DNA from 2 places in the Gottfriedia sp. S16(2024) genome. Region 1 is predicted to be linked to the other one. Evidence: a T-box and tRNA genes for the amino acid it is inferred to sense, from the RefSeq annotation. Region 1 holds a T-box; the other holds one or more tRNA genes.
The links. A T-box is a leader RNA that pairs with one kind of tRNA and senses whether it is charged. The one in region 1 lies ahead of serS (serine--tRNA ligase), so its partner is inferred to be a tRNA-Ser.

Region 1 (7,701 bases):
CGATTGATTATATTTTAAAACCATTTGATGAAATAAGAATTCAGAAGACTATTGAAAAACTAGCAAAGCTAAGTATGAAACCTATTAAAACTGAAGTAAAAAAGAATCCTCCACTTTTAAAACAAGATAAATTGGCTATTTCGGTTGATGAGAGAATTCTTTTAATAACGTTCGAAGAGATCATCTATATTTTTACACAAGAAGGTAAAACAAGTGTCGTTACTGATAAGATGACATATCGATTGAATGAACCTTTGATCAATTTAGAACGAAAGCTACAAAATACATCATTTACCCGAGTCCATCGGAGCTATATTGTCAATTTGGATAAAATCATTGAAATTCAGCCTTGGTTTAATTCCACATATAATTTAATTATGTATGATGGCGAAAAAGTACCTGTTAGTCGAACGTACACAAAGGAGCTTAAACAACTTTTTAATTTATAAGCTTGTATTTCAATAATCCATCCATGCTTCTCAACCTGTTTTTATTGCAGTTTACGCTGAAAATCCAAAATTTTAGTTTTCATAAAGTAAAATTAGTGTAAATAAAAGAAACTTAGGAGGATTATTAAATAAAATGAATGCGGTTACAATTGTTATTGCTTCTATGTGTATTTTGATGATTGCATATCGTCTATACGGAACATTTATGGCTGTGAAGGTACTTAAGTTAAATGATTCTATACCTACTCCAGCTCATGAGTTAAATGATGGTAAGGACTATGTCCCTACTAACAAATGGGTAACATTTGGTCATCATTTTGCTGCAATCGCAGCAGCTGGCCCTCTAGTAGGTCCAATTTTGGCCGCTCAATTCGGTTACCTTCCAGGTCTGTTATGGCTTTTAATTGGTGCTGTAATTGGTGGAGCAGTACATGATGCAGTCGTTTTATATGCTTCAATGAGAAAGAAAGGAAAGTCGCTATCAGAAGTAGCAAAAGAGGAACTTGGACCAGTTGCAGGCTTCTGCACGGGACTAGCTATGCTATTTATTATTACAATTACAATGGCCGGACTTTCAATGGTTGTTCTTCATGCGCTTGAAAATAATCCATGGGGGACATTTGCAGTTGGAATCACTATACCAATTGCAATGGGTGTAGGACTACTATATAAAAAAACTGGCAATTTAAAATTGGCTTCAACGATTGGATTTATTTTGTTAATGGTTGGAGTTTTTATGGGACCGACAATTCAAGAAACTGCTATAGGTGATTTTTTAACTTTTGATACACAGACATTAGCTATTATACTACCGATCTATGCTTTTTTTGCTGCTGCTTTGCCAGTATGGCTTTTACTAGCACCTCGTGATTATCTAAGTAGCTTCATGAAAATCGGTGTATTCATTGCACTCATCATTGGGGTATTTATTATTAACCCATCCATACAGTTTCCGACTGTAACAAAATTTGTTAACGGCGGGGGGCCGATTTTAGCTGGCCCAGTTTGGCCATTTATTTCAATTACGATAGCATGTGGAGCAATCTCAGGATTCCATGCATTTGTGGGCTCTGGTACAACTCCAAAAATGCTTGATCGATGGAGCGATATAAAGGTCGTAGGATTTGGCGCAATGTTAGTTGAATGTTTAGTAGGTATCATGGCATTAATCGCTGCTACTGCACTTCAACCGGCAGACTACTTTGCAATTAACTCTACTCCAGAAGTTTTTAAAACTTTAGGAATGAATGTTGTCCACTTACCGGAACTTAGTAAAGAAATTGGATTAAGTCTAGAAGGACGTACTGGTGGAGCTGTTACATTGGCGGTTGGAATGACGTACATATTTACTTCGATCCCTTGGTTTAGTCACCTAGCATCTTATTTCTTCCAGTTTGTTGTTATGTTCGAAGCCGTATTTATTTTAACAGCAATCGATGCTGGAACTCGAGTAGCACGATATTTAATTCAAGACTTCTTTGGTGAATATTATAAACCATTGAAGAAAACTGATTGGATACCAGGTTCAATTTTTGCAAGTGCGCTAGCATGCTTTATGTGGGGTTACCTCTTATTTTCAGGGGATATTGGATCAATTTGGGCATTATTTGGAGTATCTAATCAATTAATGGCTTCTATTGGGTTAATCATTGGTGCAACAGTACTATTAAAGATAGCTGATAAACGTTGGTATATGCTTACATGTTTGATTCCTCTCGCTTATCTTTTTATTACAGTAAATTATGCAGGATACTGGATGATCAAAAATGTTTATCTTAACCATGATTCAGCCGGATATAGTATGTTAAATGGTGTCTTATCGATTATCATGTTAGTATTAGGTGTCGTGATTTTAATTTCTGCTATTAAAAAATGGATGGAATTGTGGAACACACCTAATTATAAAATGAATGTTAAAACAATCTAAATAAAAAGCAGATGTGTCTTGAGAATAATATCTCGATCCATCTGCTTTTTTACTTATTTAATTACTTCTTTTCCACCCATATATGGACGAAGAACTTCAGGAATAATAACTGAACCATCAGCTTGTTGGTAGTTTTCTAAAATTGCAGAAACCGTACGTCCAATTGCAAGACCAGAACCGTTTAATGTATGAAGAAATTCTGGTTTTCCTTTTGGATCACGTCTGAAGCGTATATTCGCTCTTCTTGCTTGGAACGCCTCAAAGTTACTACAAGAAGAAATTTCTTTATATGCATCATAGCTTGGTAACCAAACTTCAATGTCATACGTTTTTGCAGAAGAAAATCCGATATCTCCAGCACAAAGTGTAATGACACGGTATGGTAATCCTAATAATTGAAGAACTTTTTCAGCGTGAGCTGTTAATTTTTCTAACTCAATATAAGAATCTTCAGGTTTTACAAAGCGCACTAGTTCAACTTTATTAAATTGATGTTGGCGGATTAATCCTCGTGTATCACGACCAGCAGAACCTGCCTCAGAGCGGAAACACGCGCTATATGCAGTATATGCGATTGGTAATTGAGCACCATCAAGAATTTCGTCACGGTGATAGTTTGTTACAGGTACTTCTGCTGTTGGTACTAAGAAAAAGTCTTCTTTTTCGATACGGAACGCATCTTCTTCAAATTTTGGAAGTTGTCCTGTACCAATCATGCTAGCACGATTTACAAGATTAGGAGGTAGCATTTCAGTATATCCATGCTCCTCTGTATGAATATCTAACATAAAGCTGATTAGGGCACGCTCAAGTTTGGCTCCTAAACCTTTATAAAAAGTAAAACGGCTACCAGTAACTTTAGCACCACGTTCAAAATCCAGAATCTCTAAGTCAACACCTAAATCCCAGTGTGCCTTTGGTTCGAAATCAAATGTACGAACTTCACCTATTCTACGAATTTCAACATTATCTTCTTCTGTTAACCCAACTGGTACTGAATCACTAACTAAGTTAGGAATTGTAAATAGAATAGCGTCTAATTGCTCTTCTAGCGTTCTAATCTCTTCATCTAGAGCTTTAATTTTATCTCCAACTTCTCTCATTTCAACAATTAGTGCTTCAGCATCTTTTTTCTCACGCTTTAACACACTAATTTCTTGGCTAACCTCATTGCGTCGGCTCTTTAACCCTTCAACCTGAACAAGTAATTCTCTACGATTCAAATCTAAGTCTTCAAATTTCTCGATATAGCTTATGTCTCCACCACGTAATTGAAGTTTTGCTTTTACATCTTCAAAATTGCTACGTAATAATTTAATGTCTAACATTTCAATTCCTCCTATTCTTTTATTGTCTAAAGGATAAAAATGAATACAAAAAAGCCCTCATCCCATAAAAGGGACGAGAGCTACCCGCGTTGCCACCCTAATTGAAGAATTAATAAGTAATTCTTCCACCTTAGTATAGTTAACGGACTATATTACCGGAGTTACTTACTAGCTAAAAGCATTCCGTAACTCGCTCAAGAATGGATTCACAAGTCTTCATTATCGGTTTGCACCAACCACCGACTCTCTATAAATTTAGAACTTGCTACTATTTTCTTTCATCGCTTTAGACAATTTAAATTTATATAATAATTTACTATAAGCTTTTACTTTTTTCAATAGTTACATACTCAAATTTGCACTTTTTTCCTTAACCATCTCTACAAAGTAATTCATAAAACGGTAATCACTCGTTAATTCTGGATGGAAAGATGCTGCTAACATGTGATTTTGTCTAACCGCTACAATATTACCATCATGTTCTGCAATAACCTCTGCATCACCTGATACTGAACGAATAAATGGTGCTCTGATAAATACAGCTGGGTAGTCTTCACAAACACCTTTAATTGGGATGTTTACTTCAAAACTATCCACTTGTCTACCATAAGCATTACGTTCAGCTACCATATCCATAACTCCTAGATGCACCGTGTCATCATTTGCAATCTCTTTTGAAAGTAAGATCATGCCTGCACATGTACCGAATGCTGGTAAACCATTTTCGATTTTCTCTTTTAAAGGTTCTAATAACCCAACGTGATCAAGCAACTTACGCATTGCAGTGCTCTCTCCACCAGGTAATACAATACCATTAAGTCCATCTATATGTTCTACACGTTTCACGATAACAGCTTCAGCACCACATGCTTTAATTGCATTTATATGTTCTTGAACTGCACCTTGTAATGCTAATACACCTATTTTCATAAATTCACCAACTTAAATGCTACGATCTTGCATACGATCTGCTGCAGCAAGTTGTCTCATGTCGATACCTTTCATAGCAGGACCTAAGTTTTTAGAAAGGTTAGCGATTAATTCGTAATCTTGATAGTGAGTAGTAGCTTGTACAATCGCACGAGCAAATTTCTCAGGGTTTTCTGATTTAAAGATACCAGATCCTACGAATACACCGTCAGCGCCTAATTCCATCATTAAAGCTGCATCAGCAGGAGTTGCTACTCCACCAGCTGCAAAGTTAACAACAGGTAAACGACCAAGTTCTTTAATTTGAAGTAATAATTCAAATGGAGCGCCAAGGTTTTTAGCTTCAACCATTAATTCATCACGAGATAAACCAACTACTTTACGGATTTCTCCATTGATTTGGCGTAAGTGACGTACTGCTTCTACAATGTTTCCAGTACCAGGCTCACCTTTTGTACGTAGCATAGATGCGCCTTCACCAATACGACGAAGTGCTTCACCTAAGTTACGGCAACCACAAACGAATGGAACAGTGTAATCTGATTTATTAATATGGAAGATATCATCTGCTGGAGATAATACTTCACTCTCATCGATGTAATCTACTCCCATTGCTTCTAAAACACGCGCTTCAACGATATGTCCAATACGAGCTTTAGCCATTACAGGAATACTAACAGCGTTAAGAATTTCCTCAGTAATACTTGTATCAGCCATACGTGCTACTCCACCAGCTGCACGAATATCAGATGGTACCTTTTCTAATGCCATTACTGCTACTGCACCAGCAGCTTCCGCTATTTTAGCTTGCTCAGCATTTACTACGTCCATAATAACGCCGCCTTTTTGCATTTCTGCCATGCCGCGTTTTACACGTTCTGTTCCTGTTAAATTCATTGTTATGCCCCTCCATTATTAAAGCTTACTTGGTAACATTTTAGTATTTCTTATCCCCTAGTTAAAGTTACCTTACTTTTATTTTACTGAAAAAACGACAACTTAACAATTACTGATATACTTATATAGAAATTTATTTAAATAAACCACCAATTCCGCCTACGATGCTATCCCATAAATTCCCGAAAAATGATCCAATTCCTCTAAATGATAGAACTAACCAATTTGCTTTATCAACACTTTTATCAACTACTAAATCAAATGACTGATTATTAGTATTGATAAATCCTAAATCTTCATTCTTTGAAGATTTAACCACAATTTGTCCAACCTTTGTACCTTTTTTAATTGGAGCTTTAATATTGCCATTCTTATCGATTGACTTACCTGATAATTGGACAGTTGCTTTATAATTTTTAGCTTCACCGCGTTTTACAGCTAAAGTAACATCGTCTTTTGCTACTACTTTTACTTCTTTATCTTTACCTTTAACTACTTTTACTGTTTTATTACCTTTTACTGTTTGACCTTTTGATACCAATGTAACCTTTTCGAAGTTACTGAACCCGTAATCCATTAATTTAGCCGTTTCACTGAATCTAGAGTTATAAGAATTTGCCCCCATTACAACTGTAATATAACGTTGACCATCTCTTTTAGCAGTTCCAGTAAAACAGAATCCAGCTGAATCCGTTGAACCTGTTTTTAATCCATCCATACCTGGGTACTGAAATACTAATCCTGGTAACATCCAGTTCCAGTTATCCATTTTTACTGGATACTTTCCACCTTCTTGGAATGTTTTCTTTGGAATTGAAGAAGTTTGAAGTACTTCAGGATATGTTTTAATTAGATTATAAGCTAATTTTGCAACACCGTTTGCTGACATAATATTTTCATCTGTAAGGGCAGTTCCCTCTGGTTGCATACCTTGTAAGTCTTTATTTACTAAACCAGTAGCATTAACAAATTTAACGTCTCCTAGGCCAAGTTTCTTTGCTTTATCGTTCATTAATTGGACGAAGTTTTTCTCTGATCCACCAATTTTTTCTGCTAGTGCAATTGTCGCACCGTTTGCTGAATAAATAGCAGCTGCTTCATATAGTTCTTTTACTGTATATTGACCACCTAATTCAAGTGGTACGTTAGATAATCCAGTGTTTTGAGAGATTTTATGAGCATAATCAGAAACAGTTACTTTATCGTCCCAAGAGATTTTCCCAGTTTTTACTGCTTCATTAACTAGATACTCTGTCATCATTTTAGACATACTTGCAATCGGTAATGGAGCGTTTGAATTTTTTTCATATAATATTTTCCCTGAATTTGCATCAACTAAAATCGCAGCTTTAGCTTTAATGTCTAAAACGTCCTCTGCAGCAGCTGGTCGTAAATTCATTGGGATAATTATCGTTATCGCTAATGCTATTACTATCAATTTTGTTAGTATTTTCTTTCCAATCACTGTCTTACCTCCAACCATTAATTTCACTTGTTCATTTTAACACAATTATTTCCCAAAAAATAGGCAACTACAATTTCTTGTAATTGCCCTAGGTAGATTGCTTAAATTATTAAAGTGAGTAATTTGGTGCCTCTTTTGTAATATGAACGTCGTGCGGATGACTTTCACGTAATCCTGCACCTGACATACGAATAAACTGTGCGTTATCTCTTAATTCATTTAATGTAGCAGTACCACAGTAACCCATACCTGCTCTAATTCCACCGATTAATTGGTGAACTGTATCAGCTAATGGGCCTTTATATGGAACACGTCCTTCAATACCTTCAGGAACTAGTTTCTTATTACCTTCTTGGAAATAACGATCTTTACTTCCTCTTTCCATTGCTCCAACAGAACCCATACCACGATAAACTTTAAATTGTCTACCTTGGAAGATTTCTGTTTCACCAGGACTTTCTTGTACACCAGCAAACATGCTTCCTAACATAACTACATGCCCACCAGCTGCAAGAGCTTTAACGATATCTCCTGAGTACTTAATACCACCATCGGCAATAATAGGAACTCCGTACTCTCTAGCAACAGAAGCACAGTCATAAACTGCAGTTAGTTGAGGAACACCTACACCAGCAACAACTCGAGTAGTACAGATCGAACCTGGTCCAATACCAACTTTTACGATATCTGCTCCAGCTTCAATAA
Region 2 (7,701 bases), 800 kb from region 1:
GAAATCACCGTTTTTCTTCTTTTTCCAAGACCCTAAATGTACTTCATAAATCAAAACTGGCTCTTCATATACAGACTTTTTAAATTTCTGCTTACGATATTTTGCATCTTTCCATTTATATCCCGAAAGATCATAAACGATCGAAGCTGTGCTTGGTCGTAGTTCACTATAGAAAGCAAAAGGATCACTTTTTAATAAAACATCACCCTGTTTGGTTGATATTTCATACTTGTATATCGTCCCATGACCAATTTCGGGGATATATATCGTCCAAATCCCTTGATCGTTCAACTTTTCCATTTCATGTTCAGAACCATTCCAATTATTAAAGTCCCCAACAACTGAGACACCTTTCGCATGTGGAGCCCACACTGTAAAATTAGTTCCAACTTTATTCCCTTTTTTTACTACATGTGCCCCAAAGCATTCATGGCTATGGAATAAACTTCCCTCATGGAATAAATGCACATCAAACTCAGTTGGCCGTGTCAAAAGCAACATCCTCACCTCATTACAATCTCTTAAATTCTTCTATCTCTTAATATTCTACAAATATATATATTCACCTTGTTTTTATGCAAAAAAAATTCAAAAACTTTTTTCCGAAAATGAATAACCATTCATGAAACCGTTGTCATTATTGCACTTGTCGTAAAAATGTCGAATTTGTCGAACGAATATTTACGTATATTTATACATCGTATTTTGAAATTCCCTTGTTACAATTTGTAAAAATTTGATTTTTCATAAAATTTCATACATATTTCACACTTTTATCTCATATAAACTTTATATTTAAAAAGATTTGTAGAAGACTGTCGAATTAAGTAGAAGAATTTTTTTGGGGAAAATATTTAAAAATCAACAACATATTTTATGGAAATTCAGATGCAAAATTAAAAATAATCTCTAAACCGAATTCAATTTATACGTAATACGGAAGACCAAGCAAATATAAATGTTGATTAAAATAGTGTAATTAAATTAACTGACTTACGTTAGAGGCAATTCAACAAAAATTATTGAGATCCATTTATATAGGTTCACTTCAAACTTACTAAAGCTCGTGTCAATTTCATTATTTTCCTGAACTGACTTTAAGCTCACTTAAATAACAATCGTAATATAGTAAAAAGGATCTTCGTTTTTTACGAAAATCCTTTTTTGTCATATTCTTCAATTGCTTATTAAACTTGCATTCGTTTACTTGATGATACTACACGTGAACGAATATCTGAAATTAGAAATACACCACATAAAATGACAAGAAAACCAAACAACATTCCTAATGTAATATGTTCTTTCAAAATAAGAACTCCCCAGATCATTCCAAACACAGGAATTAAAAAAGTAACACTTAATGTTTTGGTTGGCCCAACACTTTCGATAAGATAAAAGTACAATAAATAGGCTATAGCAGTACAAAATAATGCTAATCCTAGAACTGCTAATATAGCAACTCCCGAAATTTTATCTGTAAATGCAGTAAAATTTAAAAATGTAAAAGGTAAAAGTAAAATTGCAGCACCAATTTGTTGACCTGCTGCAATTGATAGTGGTGGCACTGAAGCAAATGCTTTCTTTGCATAAACACCTGCAAGTCCATATGAAATAGTCGACAAAACTGCAAGTCCAATTGCTATTTTAACATCATAAGTAAACGGAATTGAACTCCACCCTACTAACAAAATCACTCCTATTACTCCCACTATTATTCCAATCCACTTTCGCATACTCAACTTTTCTTTCGTCCATAAAAAGACAACAAGCGCTGTAAATAATGGCGTCAAAGAGTTTAGAATGGATGACATTGAGGCTGTCAGATGCAATGCTGATGTAGCAATTAATGTAAATGGAATTGCTGCATTTAATGCCCCTATTATTAAATATTGTCTCCATCTCTTTTTAAAGTGTAATGACTTTTTAGTAATGACCAAATATAGCACCAGGGTGAACGCAGCAATTGTTACTCTTCCTTGTATTGTTAAAATTGGTCCAAAAACTGGTGAAGCTATTCGAATAAATAAAAATGAAGCTCCCCATAATGCAGCTAAGCTTAATAAAGCTATTCCATCTTTTAATTTCATTTATTTAACCCCTTTCTGAATATGGTTGGAGTGTTATGAAAATGATGACGAAACATGCTTGAAAAATGTGCCGAGCTTTTAAAGCCAAGTTTATGCGCTATTTCAGTTATAGTTTTCTCAGTATCTTGTAACAATCCTAAAGCTTCTATCATTCTTAACTTAGTTGCGTATTCTAACGGTGATAAACCTGTGGATTTTTTAAATAATCTTTGCAAGTGAAATTTACTTACTCCCACTTCCTTTGCTAACCGATCCAATGTTAAGCTATTTCGATATTCTTTTTCAATAAAATGTTTAGCTGATAAAATAATATCCTCCTCATTTGTGTGAAGTAAATCAGGGCGACACCTTTTACATGGACGGTATCCTTCGTTAATTGCCAAGGAAAATGACGGATAATATGATACATTTTCTTTTAATGGAGTTCTTGACTTACACGAAGGTTTACAACAAATACCAGTGGACTTAACTGCATATATAAACACTCCATCGTAGTTTTCATCGCATGATTCAACTGCATTCCACATGACCTCATTATTTAATCCGTTCATTTAATCACCTCATCTTTAGCTATTCACATTTTAACACTAAGATATTGCGCTTGCTTTCAATTTCTTGCTTTCTATTTCTATAGAAGAAGGATAATAGTTAATAGATCAACTGATGATGTTTAGATTTAAAATGAGTGAAAAGGATATTAGTATTGAAAAATAAGGATATGTGACCCAAATGAAGAATAATGGAAAAGAGGAATAGCAAACCCGTGGAGAGCTAGGACTACGATGTGCTGTTTCTATTACTTTATTTGTAAAATTGACAGCAAACATATTACAACTATAAGAGCTCCCTCCCTGTACATCCTAAAATGAAAGAAGAACACTCTAATATATGAAGAAAGGCGTATTCAATTAAATGTCGTTCACTAAAGTCCTAAAAAAGACAAATAAAAAACTCAGTTACCTGTGTTATCACAAATAACTGAGCTTTAGTTATGACCCGTACGGGACTCGAACCCGTGTTACCGCCGTGAAAGGGCGGTGTCTTAACCGCTTGACCAACGGGCCAAAAAAAAATATGGCAGAGAAGAAGGGATTCGAACCCTCGCACCGGTTACCCGATCTACACCCTTAGCAGGGGCGCCCCTTGAGCCACTTGGGTACTTCTCTATCATATGGCTCCGCAGGTAGGGTTCGAACCTACGACCACTCGGTTAACAGCCGAGTGCTCTACCACTGAGCTACTGCGGAAAAACTAATTATAAAAATTAATGGTGGGCCTAAATGGACTCGAACCATCGACCTCACGCTTATCAGGCGTGCGCTCTAACCAGCTGAGCTATAGGCCCATTAAATTTTATAAAAAGCGGGTGATGGGAATCGAACCCACGACCGAAGCTTGGAAGGCTTCTATTTTACCATTAAACTACACCCGCAAAATATGGGGCGACCGATGGGAATCGAACCCACGAGTGTCGGAACCACAATCCGATGCGTTAACCACTTCGCCACGACCGCCATAAAGAGTGCCGACTAGAGGACTTGAACCCCCAACCTACTGATTACAAGTCAGTTGCTCTACCAATTGAGCTAAGTCGGCTTATTATTATAATCATTTTTTTATTTAAGATGGTGGCTCGGGACGGAATCGAACCGCCGACACGAGGATTTTCAGTCCTCTGCTCTACCGACTGAGCTACCGAGCCAACTTAAATGGCGGTCCCGACCGGGATCGAACCGGCGATCTCCTGCGTGACAGGCAGGCATGTTAACCGCTACACCACGGGACCATTTGGTTGCGGGGACAGGATTTGAACCTGCGACCTTCGGGTTATGAGCCCGACGAGCTACCAGACTGCTCCACCCCGCGATAATGTGGATACTATTTAATATAGTTCCAATAAAGTTATTTTGTTAAGACCATCCCAATCTCAGGATGATTATGCAAGTAGCAGCTCGATTGGTATGCTGAAGTAATTTCTTCGAAGCATATTCGTTCGTGCTCCACCCCGCGATAATGTGGATACTAACTAAGTTAGTTCCATTTATATAAAGTTTAATAAAAATGGAGGAGTAAGAGGGATTCGAACCCCCGCGGGCTGTTACACCCCTGTCGGTTTTCAAGACCGATCCCTTCAGCCAGACTTGGGTATTACTCCATTATAAGTGGTGGACCTTGTAGGACTCGAACCTACGACCGGACGGTTATGAGCCGTCTGCTCTAACCAGCTGAGCTAAAGGTCCTTAAATAAGTAGCGGCGGAGGGAGTCGAACCCACGACCTCACGGGTATGAACCGTACGCTCTAGCCAGCTGAGCTACACCGCCATAATAAATTAATTTAAGTTCTTCAAGTGGAGCCTAGCGGGATCGAACCGCTGACCTCCTGCGTGCAAGGCAGGCGCTCTCCCAGCTGAGCTAAGGCCCCATGTTTTAAATGGTCGGGAAGACAGGATTTGAACCTGCGACCCCCTGGTCCCAAACCAGGTGCTCTACCAAGCTGAGCCACTTCCCGTTCAGAATTACAGGTGAAACAATATGGCGCGCCCGAAAGGACTCGAACCCATAACCTTTTGATCCGTAGTCAAACGCTCTATCCAATTGAGCTACGGGCGCATATTATAAAAATGGTACCGAGGGCCGGACTCGAACCGGCACGGGGTCAACCCCCGCAGGATTTTAAGTCCTGTGTGTCTGCCATTCCACCACCCCGGCAGCATATATGGAGCGGAAGACGGGGCTCGAACCCGCGACCCCAACCTTGGCAAGGTTGTATTCTACCACTGAACTACTTCCGCATATACTGTTTAACAAGATAAATGGTGCGGGTGAAGGGACTCGAACCCCCACACCGAAGTACTAGATCCTAAGTCTAGCGCGTCTGCCAATTCCGCCACACCCGCAAATATTTTCTTTTTAGAAAATGGTGAGCCATGAAGGATTCGAACCTTCGACCCTCTGATTAAAAGTCAGATGCTCTACCTACTGAGCTAATGGCTCATAAAGAGTGCCGACTAGAGGACTTGAACCCCCAACCTACTGATTACAAGTCAGTTGCTCTACCAATTGAGCTAAGTCGGCATATGGTGGAGGATGACGGGCTCGAACCGCCGACCCCCTGCTTGTAAGGCAGGTGCTCTCCCAGCTGAGCTAATCCTCCATCAAACCAAGCGACGTTCTACTCTCACAGGGGGAAACCCCCAACTACCATCGACGCTGAAGAGCTTAACTGCCGTGTTCGGTATGGGAACGGGTGTGACCTCTTCGCTATCATCACTTGATTCATTTTCTTTAGGACATTAATTATTATATCAAATTTCATTTAAAAGTCAATAACTTTCTTCGATTTTTTTTATAATAATTTTTGTACCTTCAAAACTAGATAATGTCATTATCAAACTTGTTAGTTAAGTCCTCGACCGATTAGTATCAGTCAGCTCCACGTGTCACCACGCTTCCACCTCTGACCTATCAACCTGATCGTCTCTCAGGGGTCTTACTAGCTTAACGCTATGGGAAATCTCATCTTGAGGGGGGCTTCATGCTTAGATGCTTTCAGCACTTATCCCTTCCACACATAGCTACCCAGCCATGCTCTTGGCAGAACAACTGGTACACCAGCGGTGTGTCCATCCCGGTCCTCTCGTACTAAGGACAGATCCTCTCAAATTTCCTGCGCCCACGACGGATAGGGACCGAACTGTCTCACGACGTTCTGAACCCAGCTCGCGTACCGCTTTAATGGGCGAACAGCCCAACCCTTGGGACCGACTACAGCCCCAGGATGCGATGAGCCGACATCGAGGTGCCAAACCTCCCCGTCGATGTGGACTCTTGGGGGAGATAAGCCTGTTATCCCCGGGGTAGCTTTTATCCGTTGAGCGATGGCCCTTCCATGCGGAACCACCGGATCACTAAGCCCGACTTTCGTCCCTGCTCGACTTGTAGGTCTCGCAGTCAAGCTCCCTTATGCCTTTACACTCTTCGAATGATTTCCAACCATTCTGAGGGAACCTTTGGGCGCCTCCGTTACTCTTTAGGAGGCGACCGCCCCAGTCAAACTGCCCACCTGACACTGTCTCCGAGCCGGATAACGGCTCTAGGTTAGAATTTCAATACAGCCAGGGTAGTATCCCACCGACGCCTCCACCGAAGCTAGCGCTCCGGCTTCTCAGGCTCCTACCTATCCTGTACAAGCTGTACCAAAATTCAATATCAAGCTGCAGTAAAGCTCCACGGGGTCTTTCCGTCCTGTCGCGGGTAACCTGCATCTTCACAGGTACTATAATTTCACCGAGTCTATGGTTGAGACAGTGCCCAAATCGTTACGCCTTTCGTGCGGGTCGGAACTTACCCGACAAGGAATTTCGCTACCTTAGGACCGTTATAGTTACGGCCGCCGTTTACTGGGGCTTCAATTCAGAGCTTCTCCCGTAAGGGATAACCCCTCCTCTTAACCTTCCAGCACCGGGCAGGCGTCAGCCCCTATACTTCGCCTTGCGGCTTCGCAGAGACCTGTGTTTTTGCTAAACAGTCGCTTGGGCCTTTTCACTGCGGCTCTCCCGGGCATACACCCAAAAGAGCACCCCTTCTCCCGAAGTTACGGGGTCATTTTGCCGAGTTCCTTAACCATAGTTCTCTCGCTCACCTTAGGATTCTCTCCTCGCCTACCTGTGTCGGTTTGCGGTACAGGCACCTATTTCCTCGCTAGAAGCTTTTCTTGGCAGCGTAGAATCAGGAACTTCGGTACTATATTTCCCTCGCCATCACAACTCAGCCTTATGATGTGCGGATTTGCCTACACATCAGCCTAATTGCTTGGACGCGCATATCCAGCAGCGCGCTTACCCTATCTTTCTGCGTCCCTCCATCGCTCAAACGGAAATGAGGTGGTACAGGAATATCAACCTGTTGTCCATCGCCTACGCCTTTCGGCCTCGGCTTAGGTCCTGACTAACCCTGGGAGGACGAGCCTTCCCCAGGAAACCTTAGGCATACGGTGGACGGGATTCTCACCCGTCTTTCGCTACTCATACCGGCATTCTCACTTCTAAGCGCTCCACCAGTCCTTACGATCTAGCTTCAACGCCCTTAGAACGCTCCCCTACCACTGATACCATACGGTATCAATCCGCAGCTTCGGTGATACGTTTAGCCCCGTTACATTTTCGGCGCAGAGTCACTCGACCAGTGAGCTATTACGCACTCTTTAAATGGTGGCTGCTTCTAAGCCAACATCCTGGTTGTCTAAGCAACTCCACATCCTTTTCCACTTAACGTATACTTTGGGACCTTAGCTGGCGGTCTGGGCTGTTTCCCTCTTGACCACGGATCTTATCACTCGTAGTCTGACTCCTATGGATAAGTCATTGGCATTCGGAGTTTGACTGAATTCGGTAACCCGTTGGGGGCCCCTAGTCCAATCAGTGCTCTACCTCCAAGACTCTAACACATAAGGCTAGCCCTAAAGCTATTTCGGGGAGAACCAGCTATCTCCGAGTTCGATTGGAATTTCTCCGCTACCCACACCTCATCCCCGCACTTTTCAACGTGCGTGGGTTCGGACCTCCATTCAGTGTTACCTGAACTTCATCCTGGACATGGGTAGATCACTCGGTT

Region 2: it has a tRNA-Ser gene. The T-box ahead of serS (serine--tRNA ligase) is inferred to sense a tRNA for this amino acid. The anticodon was not compared.

What each region holds. Positions count from the first base shown of each region.
Region 1 covers NZ_JBFLUO010000001.1:1,216,071-1,223,771, forward strand. The annotation lists gene AB1282_RS05850 (LytR/AlgR family response regulator transcription factor) at 1-449, shown strand, start outside; gene cstA (carbon starvation protein CstA) at 583-2,376, shown strand; gene serS (serine--tRNA ligase) at 2,430-3,704, opposite strand; T-box leader at 3,771-3,995, opposite strand; gene pdxT (pyridoxal 5'-phosphate synthase glutaminase subunit PdxT) at 4,047-4,634, opposite strand; gene pdxS (pyridoxal 5'-phosphate synthase lyase subunit PdxS) at 4,647-5,531, opposite strand; gene AB1282_RS05875 (serine hydrolase) at 5,665-7,014, opposite strand; gene guaB (IMP dehydrogenase) at 7,106-7,701, opposite strand, start outside.
Region 2 covers NZ_JBFLUO010000001.1:411,941-419,641, forward strand. The annotation lists gene glgB (1,4-alpha-glucan branching protein GlgB) at 1-501, opposite strand, end outside; gene AB1282_RS02130 (DMT family transporter) at 1,188-2,087, opposite strand; gene AB1282_RS02135 (bifunctional transcriptional activator/DNA repair enzyme AdaA) at 2,084-2,638, opposite strand; tRNA gene AB1282_RS02140 (tRNA-Glu) at 3,080-3,151, opposite strand; tRNA gene AB1282_RS02145 (tRNA-Ser) at 3,163-3,253, opposite strand; tRNA gene AB1282_RS02150 (tRNA-Asn) at 3,260-3,334, opposite strand; tRNA gene AB1282_RS02155 (tRNA-Ile) at 3,356-3,432, opposite strand; tRNA gene AB1282_RS02160 (tRNA-Gly) at 3,449-3,519, opposite strand; tRNA gene AB1282_RS02165 (tRNA-His) at 3,526-3,601, opposite strand; tRNA gene AB1282_RS02170 (tRNA-Thr) at 3,611-3,683, opposite strand; tRNA gene AB1282_RS02175 (tRNA-Phe) at 3,714-3,789, opposite strand; tRNA gene AB1282_RS02180 (tRNA-Asp) at 3,798-3,873, opposite strand; tRNA gene AB1282_RS02185 (tRNA-Met) at 3,877-3,953, opposite strand; tRNA gene AB1282_RS02190 (tRNA-Ser) at 4,150-4,242, opposite strand; tRNA gene AB1282_RS02195 (tRNA-Ile) at 4,251-4,327, opposite strand; tRNA gene AB1282_RS02200 (tRNA-Met) at 4,337-4,410, opposite strand; tRNA gene AB1282_RS02205 (tRNA-Ala) at 4,438-4,510, opposite strand; tRNA gene AB1282_RS02210 (tRNA-Pro) at 4,521-4,597, opposite strand; tRNA gene AB1282_RS02215 (tRNA-Arg) at 4,622-4,698, opposite strand; tRNA gene AB1282_RS02220 (tRNA-Leu) at 4,711-4,797, opposite strand; tRNA gene AB1282_RS02225 (tRNA-Gly) at 4,806-4,880, opposite strand; tRNA gene AB1282_RS02230 (tRNA-Leu) at 4,903-4,985, opposite strand; tRNA gene AB1282_RS02235 (tRNA-Lys) at 5,007-5,082, opposite strand; tRNA gene AB1282_RS02240 (tRNA-Thr) at 5,091-5,163, opposite strand; tRNA gene AB1282_RS02245 (tRNA-Val) at 5,167-5,242, opposite strand; rRNA gene rrf (5S ribosomal RNA) at 5,248-5,363, opposite strand; rRNA gene AB1282_RS02255 (23S ribosomal RNA) at 5,486-7,701, opposite strand, start outside.